DNA from 3 places in the Kushneria sp. AK178 genome. Region 2 is predicted to be linked to each of the others. Evidence: predicted binding sites of a transcription regulator. Region 2 holds the regulator's gene; each other region holds the start of a gene.

Region 1 (3,276 bases), 1.7 Mb from region 2:
TCTGGCCGGCGGACGTACGGCCGCCGCGGCCGTGCTGGCCGACATGCCCGGCTGCGAAGCGATTGTCTGCGGCTCGGATACCCTGGCGATGGGCGTCATTGCCGAGGCGCAGAGCCGTGCCATGACCATTCCGGAGACGCTGGCGGTCATGGGCTTTGGCGACATGAGCTTTGCCGCGGCGACCTGGCCGGCGCTGAGCACGGTGCGTATCGATGGCGCCGAAATCGGGCGACTGACCGCGACCCATCTGCTGCAGCGCTTTAATGCCGGCAGGTCGGCACCTGCCCGTGATGTCCTTGATGTCGGTTTCGAGATCGTGCCGCGCCAGACCACGCTGGCGCCCCGGTCTTAAAGGGCTTCAATGGCCGCTGAACAGCCCCTGCGCAGGCAGTATCGCGTGCATTAGACCTTGGTTCCGGTTGACATGACGCGCTGACCGCCGCGAAATGATAGCGCTAACATAATCAGGCCGCAGCCCCGCCCGGGCCGGTCCACGTGCCTTCGGAGTCCCCATGTCCCTTGATGCCATTGCCTCGATTACCTTCTCCCATGTCCTGCTGCCGCTGGCCACCCCCATCAGCGATGCCAAGGTGCTGACCGGCCGGCAAAAGCCGATGACCGAAGTTTCCTTTCTGTTTGCCGAGATCAAAACGCGGGACGGCCATACCGGCATCGGTTTCAGCTACTCCAAGCGCGCCGGCGGCTATGCCCAGTACGCCCACGCCTGTGAAATCGCGCCGGCCATCATCGGTGAAGACCCCAACGACATCGACAAGCTGTGGCAGAAACTGGTCTGGGCCGGCGCGTCGGTGGGGCGGGGCGGTGTCTCCACCCAGGCAATCGCGGCGGTCGATATCGGATTGTGGGATCTCAAGGCCAAACGGGCCGGTCTGCCATTGGCCAAGCTGATCGGCGCACACCGCGATTCGGTACAGTGTTACAACACTTCCGGCGGGTTTTTGCACACGCCGATCGACGAGGTACTCAAAAACGCCACGCAGTCGCTGGAAAGCGGTATCAAGGGCATCAAGATCAAGGTCGGCCAGCCCGACATGCGCATCGATCTGGAGCGGGTGGCGGCGGTGCGTGCCCATATCGGTGATGATGTGCCGCTGATGGTGGACGCCAATCAGCAGTGGGACCGCGCCAGTGCCCTGCGCTTTGGCCGCGCCATGGAAAAATACGAGCTGGTCTGGATCGAGGAGCCGCTGGATGCCCACGACGCCGAAGGCCATGCCGCCCTGGCCGCGGCGCTGGACACGCCGATCGCCACCGGCGAAATGCTCTCGAGCGTTGCCGAACACATGACACTCATTGAGCACCGCAGCGCCGACATTATCCAGCCCGACGCACCGCGCATCGGCGGCATTACCCAGTTTCTGAAACTGGCCACCATGGCCTCGCAGGCCGGACTGCAGCTGGCGCCGCACTTTGCCATGGAAATTCACCTGCATCTGGCGGCGGCCTATCCCACCGAGCCGTGGGTCGAACATTTCGACTGGCTGGCGCCGCTGTTCAACGAGTCGCTTGAAACCCGCGATGGCCGCATGATCGTGCCGGACCGCCCGGGCCTTGGCATTACCCTGACCGAGCAGGCACGCCAGTGGACGGTGGCTCATCAGACCTTCGGTGCCTGAGCATCGTGCGAAGGGCGGACTATGCCCTTCGTATAATGGCTTTAAAAGTATGATGTATGACAAAGTAGCTTTAACGCTCCACCGCGCGGCGGAGCAGGCCAAACCAGAGGATCCCTTATGATGTTTTCACGATCTGACGTGACGCGTGCTGCAGGCGATGGCCTGCTTTCCTTCCCGGTGACGGATTTCGACAGCGACGGCCGCTTCGACGCCGACAGCTATCGCCAGCGCATCGCCTGGCTGCTTGAATACGAGATCTCCACGCTGTTCGTCGCCGGCGGGACGGGCGAGTTCTTCAATCTGGGCCTTGAAGAGTTCGAGGAAGTGGTACGCGTCGCCGTAGAGGAAACCGCGGGTCGCGTTCCCGTGATTGCCAGCGCCGGCCAGAGCATCACCATGGCGAAGGCCCATGCTGCCGCGGCCGAAGCCGCCGGTGCCGATGGCATCCTTTTGATGCCGCCCTATCTGACCGAGTGCTCACAGGAAGGCATCGTCGAATACGCGGCCGAAATCTGTAACTCGACCAGCATCAACGTCATCTACTACAACCGTGCCAACGGGGCGCTGGAAGCCCCGGCCGTGAAAGCGCTGGCCGACCGCTGCCCCAATCTGATCGGTCTCAAGGACGGTCGCGGCGACATTCAGTCGCTCAACACCATCATCAAGACCGTTGGCGATCGTCTGATCTATATCGGCGGGGTACCGACCGCCGAAATCTTTGCCGAAGCCTATCTCTCCATCGGCGTGAACACCTACTCCTCGGCGGTGTTCAATTTCGTGCCGGAAATGGCCATCCACTTCTACAAGTCCCTGCGTGCCGGCGACCACGACACCGTGGCCCGCCTGACCAATGACTTTTTCATCCCCTTCATCGCCCTGCGCGATACCTGCCGTGGCTATGCGGTGAGCCTGATCAAGGCCGGGGCCGCACAGGTCGGACACCCTGCGGGCAACGTGCGTGCGCCGCTGACCATGCCCAGCGTTGAAGAAGTTGAGCAGCTCAAGACCCTGATCGAGCGCGTTCGCTAAACGTTTATTACAGCAGTCTGCTCGTGCGGGATCACCGGCCCGGGCAGTCGAGGAGATCGATGACATGAAAAAGCTGATGAGTCTTCTGGGTGCTGCCACGCTGTTGTCCAGCAGCATGGCGATGGCGGCCGATTACCCGTCCAGAAACGTTGAGTTTATCGTCCCCTGGTCGGCCGGCGGTGGTGCAGACAACGTGGTACGTGCCCTACAGCCGTCACTGGAAAAGGCACTGGGCACCACGATCGTGGTACGCAACATTTCAGGGGGCGGCGGTGCCGTGGGATTTTCACGCGCGATCGCCTCAAAACCGGATGGTTATACCGTTACCATCCCGACCAATGCCACCTTCACACTGGAAGGGCTGGGGAACGTCGCCTTCACGAAGGATGATTTCGATTACATCGCACGCGTGCTGGTCGAGCCCTATGTCATGGCGGTGCGTCCCAACGACGACTGGTCGGATCTGGAAAGCCTGATCGCCGAGCGCCAGGCCTCCGGTGAGCCGCTGCGCATGGGCGCCTCCGGGGTGGGATCATCGACGCACATCATGACCCTGATGCTGGGAGAGGAGCTGGGCCTCGAGATGCAGGTCATTCCGTTTGACAGCGGT
Region 2 (3,276 bases):
CGGCGTCGACCCCTTCAATAGCCGCGAGGCGTGCGTGGCCGCGCTCAAGGGCGCCAGTGCTCGCACGCTGTTGCTCATGAGCGAGCACATGCCGCCGCGCTCGCGTGCCGAGATGCGTGCGATGGGCGCGCTACCCCGGGTCACGATGATGTCGCTGCCCCATGGGCGGCTGTCGGTGCACGAGGAGTATCCCGATGACGTGCTCGCGGCCATTCTGGCATGGCATGACGACCCTTCAGGGCACGAGTAACGCCATGCACCGCGTCGGCCCGGCTGTCATCCGCGTGGCCGCCGGGCATGACGCTGCGTGATCGCAGGCGACTGTGCCGAGCCGCCCCTGATACGTGAAACGACCTGGCACCCGGTGTATTCTTGCCGGGCTGACACCTCAAAAGAAGAAGGGCATTCAGCGCCGGGAACATGAAGGCAGGGGGTAATATGCTTATTGGTGATGTTCGCCTCAAACGCGTCTATCAGCACTCGGCCCGGGAAGACGGGGCACGCTGGCTGGTGGATCAGGTATGGCCGCGCGGCAAGCGTGAGGAAGAGCTGTCGGTCGAGCGATGGTATCGCGCCGTGGCGCCGTCCCGCCGTCTGCGTCATGCATGGGAAAGCGGGCGAATCGATCGCGAAACCTTTGAGCGCCGCTATCGTCTGGAGCTCAACCCGGGCGATCTCGAGCCGCTGCTGGCGCAGGCACGTCAGCGCCGGCTGACGCTGGTCAGTGCCGTGCGCGACCTGGAAGGCTCGCATCTGCCCATCCTGCGCGAGGTGATTCTGGAAATGCTGCGGGAAGAGCAGGTCGACAGTGCGCCCGCGGCGGTCGCCGAGGCCCGCTGACCTCGGCGACAGGTCAAATCAAAAACGCCCCGATCCTGTCGGGGCGTTTTTGCTGGCAGCCTGCGATCAAACGATCAGGCGTGCTGGCGCTCGCCGCAGCAGGGCGCGACGATGCCGGCGCGCTCGCCCAGCGCGGCCATGTCCAGAATCTCGACGTGGCGCCCCTGGATATTGAGCAGCCCCTGCTGCTGGAACCGGCCCAGCACGCGGCTGATGGTCTCGATCGCCAGCCCCAGATAGGTACCGATATCGCTGCGCGACATCGGCAGGCGAAAGCGCACCGCGTTGTGGCCGCAGCGGTCAAGGCGCACCGAGAGGTTGCGAAAGAAGCTCGCCAGGCGCTCATCGGCGGTCTTGCTGGAGAGAAGGCGCATCAGGCGGCGGTCATCGACGATTTCGCGGCTCATGCAGCGATAGAGCTGATGGCGCAGCTCCGGCAGCTGCTCCGAGAGGCTTTCCAGCCGCTTGAAGGGAATTTCACACACCGTCGTGCGCTCGAGGGCGGTGAGAAAGCCCGGATGGGTATCGCTGTCGATGCTGTCCAGGCCGACCAGCTCGCCGGGCAGGTAGAAGCTGGTGATCTGCTCCTCGCCGTCGGCCTCGATGATGGTCTGCTTGAGGCTGCCGCTGCGCACCGCATAGACGTTTTCAAACGTCTCGCCCTGCATGTAAAGGGTCTCGCCGCGGGTCAGCGGGGAGCGTCGGCGCACGATCGTGTCGAACTGCTCAACATCATCAAGTGACAGGGACAGCGGCAGACACAGCGAACTCAAAGAGCAGGTCTGGCAGCGCGTCCGGTGAAGATGAGAGGTGTTCATTGGCCTGACAGGCTCCTGTGCATGGTGTGAGGTGGCAGGCTCCCGAAAGGGGCCGTGGCCGCCTGTTGCCGGCGCCGGGACCCTGCCCGGCCGGTCCCTGCCCTGAACGTACGCCTAGAGAATCCGCGAGAACCGCTGGCGGCATTCGGCCGGCAGATGCGCATCAAAGGTCATGGCCAGCTGACGGATCAGCAGTCGTCCCATGGGCGTCACCATCAGCGCATGCTTATCATATTCGATGAGGCCGTCTCGTCGAAAGGTGGCAAGCCTTTCGAATACGTCGGCAAAATAGTATGACGTATCGATGCCGAAGGCGGTTTCGATGGCATCGAAATCCAGCCGCATATCGCACATCAGGCGATGAATCACGTAGCGGCGCAGGCGATCATCACCGCTTAGACGTACGCCGCGACAGGTGGCCGGCCGGCCGCGATCGATGGCGTTCTGCCAGCCCTCGAGCTGCGCCGTGTTCTGGGCATAGACGTCATCGACCTGGCTGATGGCCGACACTCCCAGCCCCACCAGATCACAGTGGGCGTGGGTGGTATAGCCCTGAAAGTTGCGCTGCAGTTCTCCCTCGCGCTGCGCCACGGCCAGGCTGTCATCGGGTCTGGCAAAGTGATCCATGCCGATATGCACATAGCCCGCCTGCGTCAGTTTCTCCACCGTCATGCACTGGATGGCCAGGCGGGTGGCCGTGTCCGGCAGATCGGCACGGTTGATGCGCCGCTGGGGCAGAAAACGCTCGGGCAGATGGGCATAGTTGAAAACGGACAGCCGGGCCGGCGCCATGTCGATCACCTGATCCAGGGTGTCGGCAAAGCTCGCCTCGCTCTGATGCGGCAGACCGTAGATCAGATCCAGGTTCAGCGAGCGAAAGCCCAGCCGGTGGGCCTCATCGATCAGGTTTTCACTCAGCTCGCGGGGCTGGACGCGGTTGATCGCCTTTTGCACCCGCGCGTCCAGATCCTGAACGCCCAGACTCAGCCGGTTGAAGCCCAGCGACTGCAGATGGCGCAGGGTATAGATGTTGGCCTCGCGGGGGTCGATCTCGATGGCAAAGTCGCGCTCCCGCGCGCCGGAGAGACTGAAATGCGCCCCCAGCTGATCCATCAGCCGGCTCATCTGGTCCAGATCGAGAAAGGTCGGCGTGCCGCCGCCCCAGTGCAGCTGCTCGACCACGCGGTCGCCGTCGAGATGCTCGGCCATCAGGGCCATCTCGCGGGTCAGTCGGTCCAGATAGGGTTCGGCCACGGCCGTACGGCGAGTGGCAATACGGTTGCAGCCGCAGTAAAAGCAGATGCGCCGGCAAAAGGGGATATGCACGTAGAGCGACAGCGCCCGTGCGGTGGCATTGCTGCGCGACAGCGCCTGGGTCAGCTGTTCAGGGCCAAAATGATCGGTAAAGGCCGTGGCGGGCGGGTAGGAGGTATAGCGTGGACCGGCACCGTCATGACGCTCGAGCAGAGCAGCGTCCGGAGAAAACGTGGCATCGAAACGATCGGGTCGGGGCGCGGGGGACAACATGGCGATGCTCGCAGCAGGCAGTGAGCCTGCCATGCTACGAGCATCGTCATGGTCGGGGTGTGACCCAGGTCAAATCATGGCCGCACGGGGC
Region 3 (3,276 bases), 530 kb from region 2:
GGGCGAGAACGGCCAGTTGATGGGATCAAGCGTCTGCCCCGCCTCGCTGTTTTTCTGCCAGTCCTGCCACGAATTTTTCAGCGCTGCCTCGAACGCCGGCTTCTCGCCTTCCTGCAGCATGTCGTCCAGCGTCACGACCTGACGGGTATTTTCATCGATGACCATGTAATCGGTCCCCGGCAGGCCGTGGGCGCCGCCGGTCATGACGTAGCTCTGCAGCTCGAGAATCAGCAGATCGTCGTGACGGCTGACCTCCTGTGCCTCGAGGCTGGCATGGTAGCGGCTCGGGTTGTCCGTCTCCTCGCTGGCCCGGGCGCTCTGATCGAAAAAGCTCTCGGCGTAGGCATCCACCGTGGTCGGTAGCGCGTCTTCATCCACGCCCGAATCGCTGACCGGATGGCCCATGCGGACCAGACGTTGCTCAATCTCGCGGGAGAGCGATGGGGCGCTGTCGAACTCGATCATCCGGATCTCGACGCTGGCACAGTCGTCGCCCTCGCAGTCCGGTGCCGTGATGGTGCGGTTGACGAGCGTGGGCGAGAGGCCCTCCTGCCGATGCTCCGTGTCGGTTGAGTCGGCAGTGGTGGAGACGTTGTTTCGGGCACTGTCCTGGTCATCCACGCTCTGGTCGTCAGCGGTCTGATCGCAGGCGGCAAGCGTCATTAACAGGGCCGGTACGGCCAGCCAGCGATAGCGTATCGAGGTCATCATGGGACATCCCTTTCGTGACGGAAGAGTGAAAAAACGGTCGTTCAGGGCGCCGGCGCCGCTGCGCCGCGATAGTGGCTGCGCCAGTAGCGGTTATCAAGGGTGGCCATGCTGACCTGGCGCCCGCTGCCCGGGGCGTGGATCATCCGGTTGTTGCCCATGTAGATGCCGACGTGGCTGACGCTGCCTCCGGAGCCGAAAAACATCAGATCCCCCGGGCGGGCGCGGTCGATGTGCTCGAGCGCGTCAAACTGCTGCTGCGAGGTGCGCGGAATCTCGATGCCGGCGGCCATGAGGCTTGCCTGGGTCAGGCCACTGCAGTCCATGCCGGCCGGTGTGGTGCCGCCGTACTTGTAGGGCGTACCCAGCGCGTCACGGGCGTGATTCATCACCAATACCCGCTCGATGGAGAGATCCTGCTGCTCGGAGATCGGCCCCGCCATGTCACTGGTCTGCATGTCAGGGGTGCCGGCACAGCCGGCCAGCCATAAAAGCGTGATCAGAACGGACGCATCACGCAGGCACCTGGTCGGCACTCGGGGGCGGGGAAGGGCGGCGGACAGGAGCATGGGCGGATTCCGGTAGGCAGCAAATGTCTCGATAGTAACCGCGAGCGGTGCCGCGTTTCGAGTCACCCGGCATAAAATCGTGCAGCGCCATGTTCGGGACGGGGGATGGCGGGATGAGGGGGCTGGTGACAGGCAAAAAAAACCCGACGGCAGGCCGAAACCGTCGGGTCTGCGCCACTCGAGAAGATGACGCGAAAAGGGTCATACCGGTTAGAAGCGGTAGCTGATGCCGCTCATGATGACGACCGGGTCGATATCCAGGTGCGTCTTGTAGCTTTCGCCGCCGGCGCGGGCGGTGACATTGGAGTCGATGTCGAGATACCAGGCGGCGGCGTTGATGGCCCAGTGGTCACTGATCAGCAGATCGACGCCGACCTGACCGGCCCAGCCCCAGGAGCTGTCCATGTCCATGCTGGCGCCATCAATATTGACGTCTTCCGACGAAAAGCGCGTGTAGTTGACGCCGGCGCCGACGTAGGGCTGTACGCGGGCATCGGTGCCGCCCAGCGGGTAGTACTGCAGCGTCAGCGTCGGCGGCAGATGCTTGACCGAGCCGCCGTTGTCACTGTCCAGGTTGAAGTCATGCTTGAAGCGCTGCGCGGCCAGAAGCTCCACGCCCCACTGGTCGAGGAAGCGATAGCCGAAGGTGATCGCAAAGCCGCGGCCGTCCTTGACGTCGACCTTGTCCACGCCCAGTGAATCGTAATCACCGTTGTCATCCTTTGGTGACACCTTGGCAAGACCGGCGCGGGTAAAGAAATCGCCCTGGCCATAGGTGGATTCGGCGGCCTGGGCCGTGCCCACGGTAGCTCCGAGTGCCAGAGCGGCGATGGAAATAAGCGGCAGCGCGCGCATGTGCATGGTTCCCCTGAACGGATTTTTTCGGTGTGATTCGGGTTCCCCTCAGGCAGCCAGCACCTGACCCGATCCCGTTGAATGGTGTGAAACCATTGTGCCGGCGAACGCTGTTTGTTTATTGACGCATGTCAAAAGAGGTGTGACGGATTGTTTCGGTACGCTGGACGCGCGCGCCCATTCGCGCCATGGTCAGGGCGTACGGATCGATCGATCCCTGAACATCGCAGGAACAGGACACCCCATGAGCAACGACACCCCCCTTCTGAACGACCAGTCGCTCGAGTTTCTCGAACGCTACCTCAACAACGCCTCGCCCACCGGCTATGAGTGGGAAGGCCAGAAACTGTGGATGGACTATCTGCGTCCGTGGGTCGATGAGTTCTTCACCGACACCTACGGCACCGCGGTCGGCGTGATCAATCCCGACGCCGACTACAAGGTGGTCATCGAAGGGCACGCCGACGAGATCAGCTGGTATGTGAACTACATCTCCGACGAAGGGCTGCTCTATGTGATCCGCAACGGCGGCAGCGACCATCAGATCGCGCCCTCCAAGCGGGTCAATATTCATACGAAAAATGGCATCGTCGAGGGCGTGTTCGGCTGGCCGGCGATCCATACCCGCCGCAGCCCGGGCAGTGAGGAGCAGGCGCCCAAGCCCGACAACATCTTTATCGACGTGGGCTGTGACAACAAGGAAGAGGTCGAAAATCTCGGCGTGCACGTCGGCTGCGTGATCACCTATCCGGACACCTTCAGCATCCTCAACGGCAACAAATACGTCTGCCGCGCGCTGGACAACCGCATGGGCGGCTTCATGATTGCCGAGGTGGCGCGCCTGCTGAAAGAGAGCGGCAAGACGCTGGACTTCGGCCTCTACATCGTCAACTCGGTGCAGGAAGAGGTGGGCCTGCGTGGCGCGCAGATGATCGCCGAGCGCATCCGCCCGGACGTGGCGATCGTCACGGACGTGACCCACGACACCCACACGCCGATGATCGATCCCAAGAAGGAAGGCAGCAACAAGATGGGCGCCGGCCCGGTGATTGCCTGGGCCCCGGCGGTGCAGAACCGTCTGCGCGAGCGCATTCTCGAAGTGGCCGAGAAGGGCGACATTCCCTTCCAGCGCGTTGCCAAGTCA

The links. The regulator FNR, encoded in region 2, switches genes on or off when oxygen is low (the NO sensors DNR and NnrR bind a similar motif). The targets are predictions, from matches to a motif close to TTGATNTANATCAA.
Region 1: a site for FNR is predicted at 1,687-1,700, ahead of kdgD (5-dehydro-4-deoxyglucarate dehydratase). Genes of this name have one in related genera too.
Region 3: a site for FNR is predicted at 2,254-2,267, ahead of M1D97_RS15405 (OmpW/AlkL family protein). Genes of this name have one in related genera too.

The regions. Positions count from the first base shown of each region.
Region 1 covers NZ_CP096381.1:2,078,059-2,081,334, reverse strand. The annotation lists gene M1D97_RS09450 (LacI family DNA-binding transcriptional regulator) at 1-352, shown strand, start outside; gene M1D97_RS09445 (L-talarate/galactarate dehydratase) at 513-1,637, shown strand; gene kdgD (5-dehydro-4-deoxyglucarate dehydratase) at 1,755-2,666, shown strand; gene M1D97_RS09435 (Bug family tripartite tricarboxylate transporter substrate binding protein) at 2,731-3,276, shown strand, end outside.
Region 2 covers NZ_CP096381.1:402,342-405,617, forward strand. The annotation lists gene M1D97_RS01835 (alpha/beta fold hydrolase) at 1-250, shown strand, start outside; gene M1D97_RS01840 (DUF488 domain-containing protein) at 439-840, shown strand; gene fnr (fumarate/nitrate reduction transcriptional regulator Fnr) at 915-1,658, opposite strand; gene hemN (oxygen-independent coproporphyrinogen III oxidase) at 1,773-3,185, opposite strand.
Region 3 covers NZ_CP096381.1:3,344,491-3,347,766, reverse strand. The annotation lists gene M1D97_RS15415 (DUF3298 domain-containing protein) at 1-711, opposite strand, end outside; gene M1D97_RS15410 (C40 family peptidase) at 753-1,277, opposite strand; gene M1D97_RS15405 (OmpW/AlkL family protein) at 1,488-2,132, opposite strand; gene M1D97_RS15400 (M42 family metallopeptidase) at 2,377-3,276, shown strand, end outside.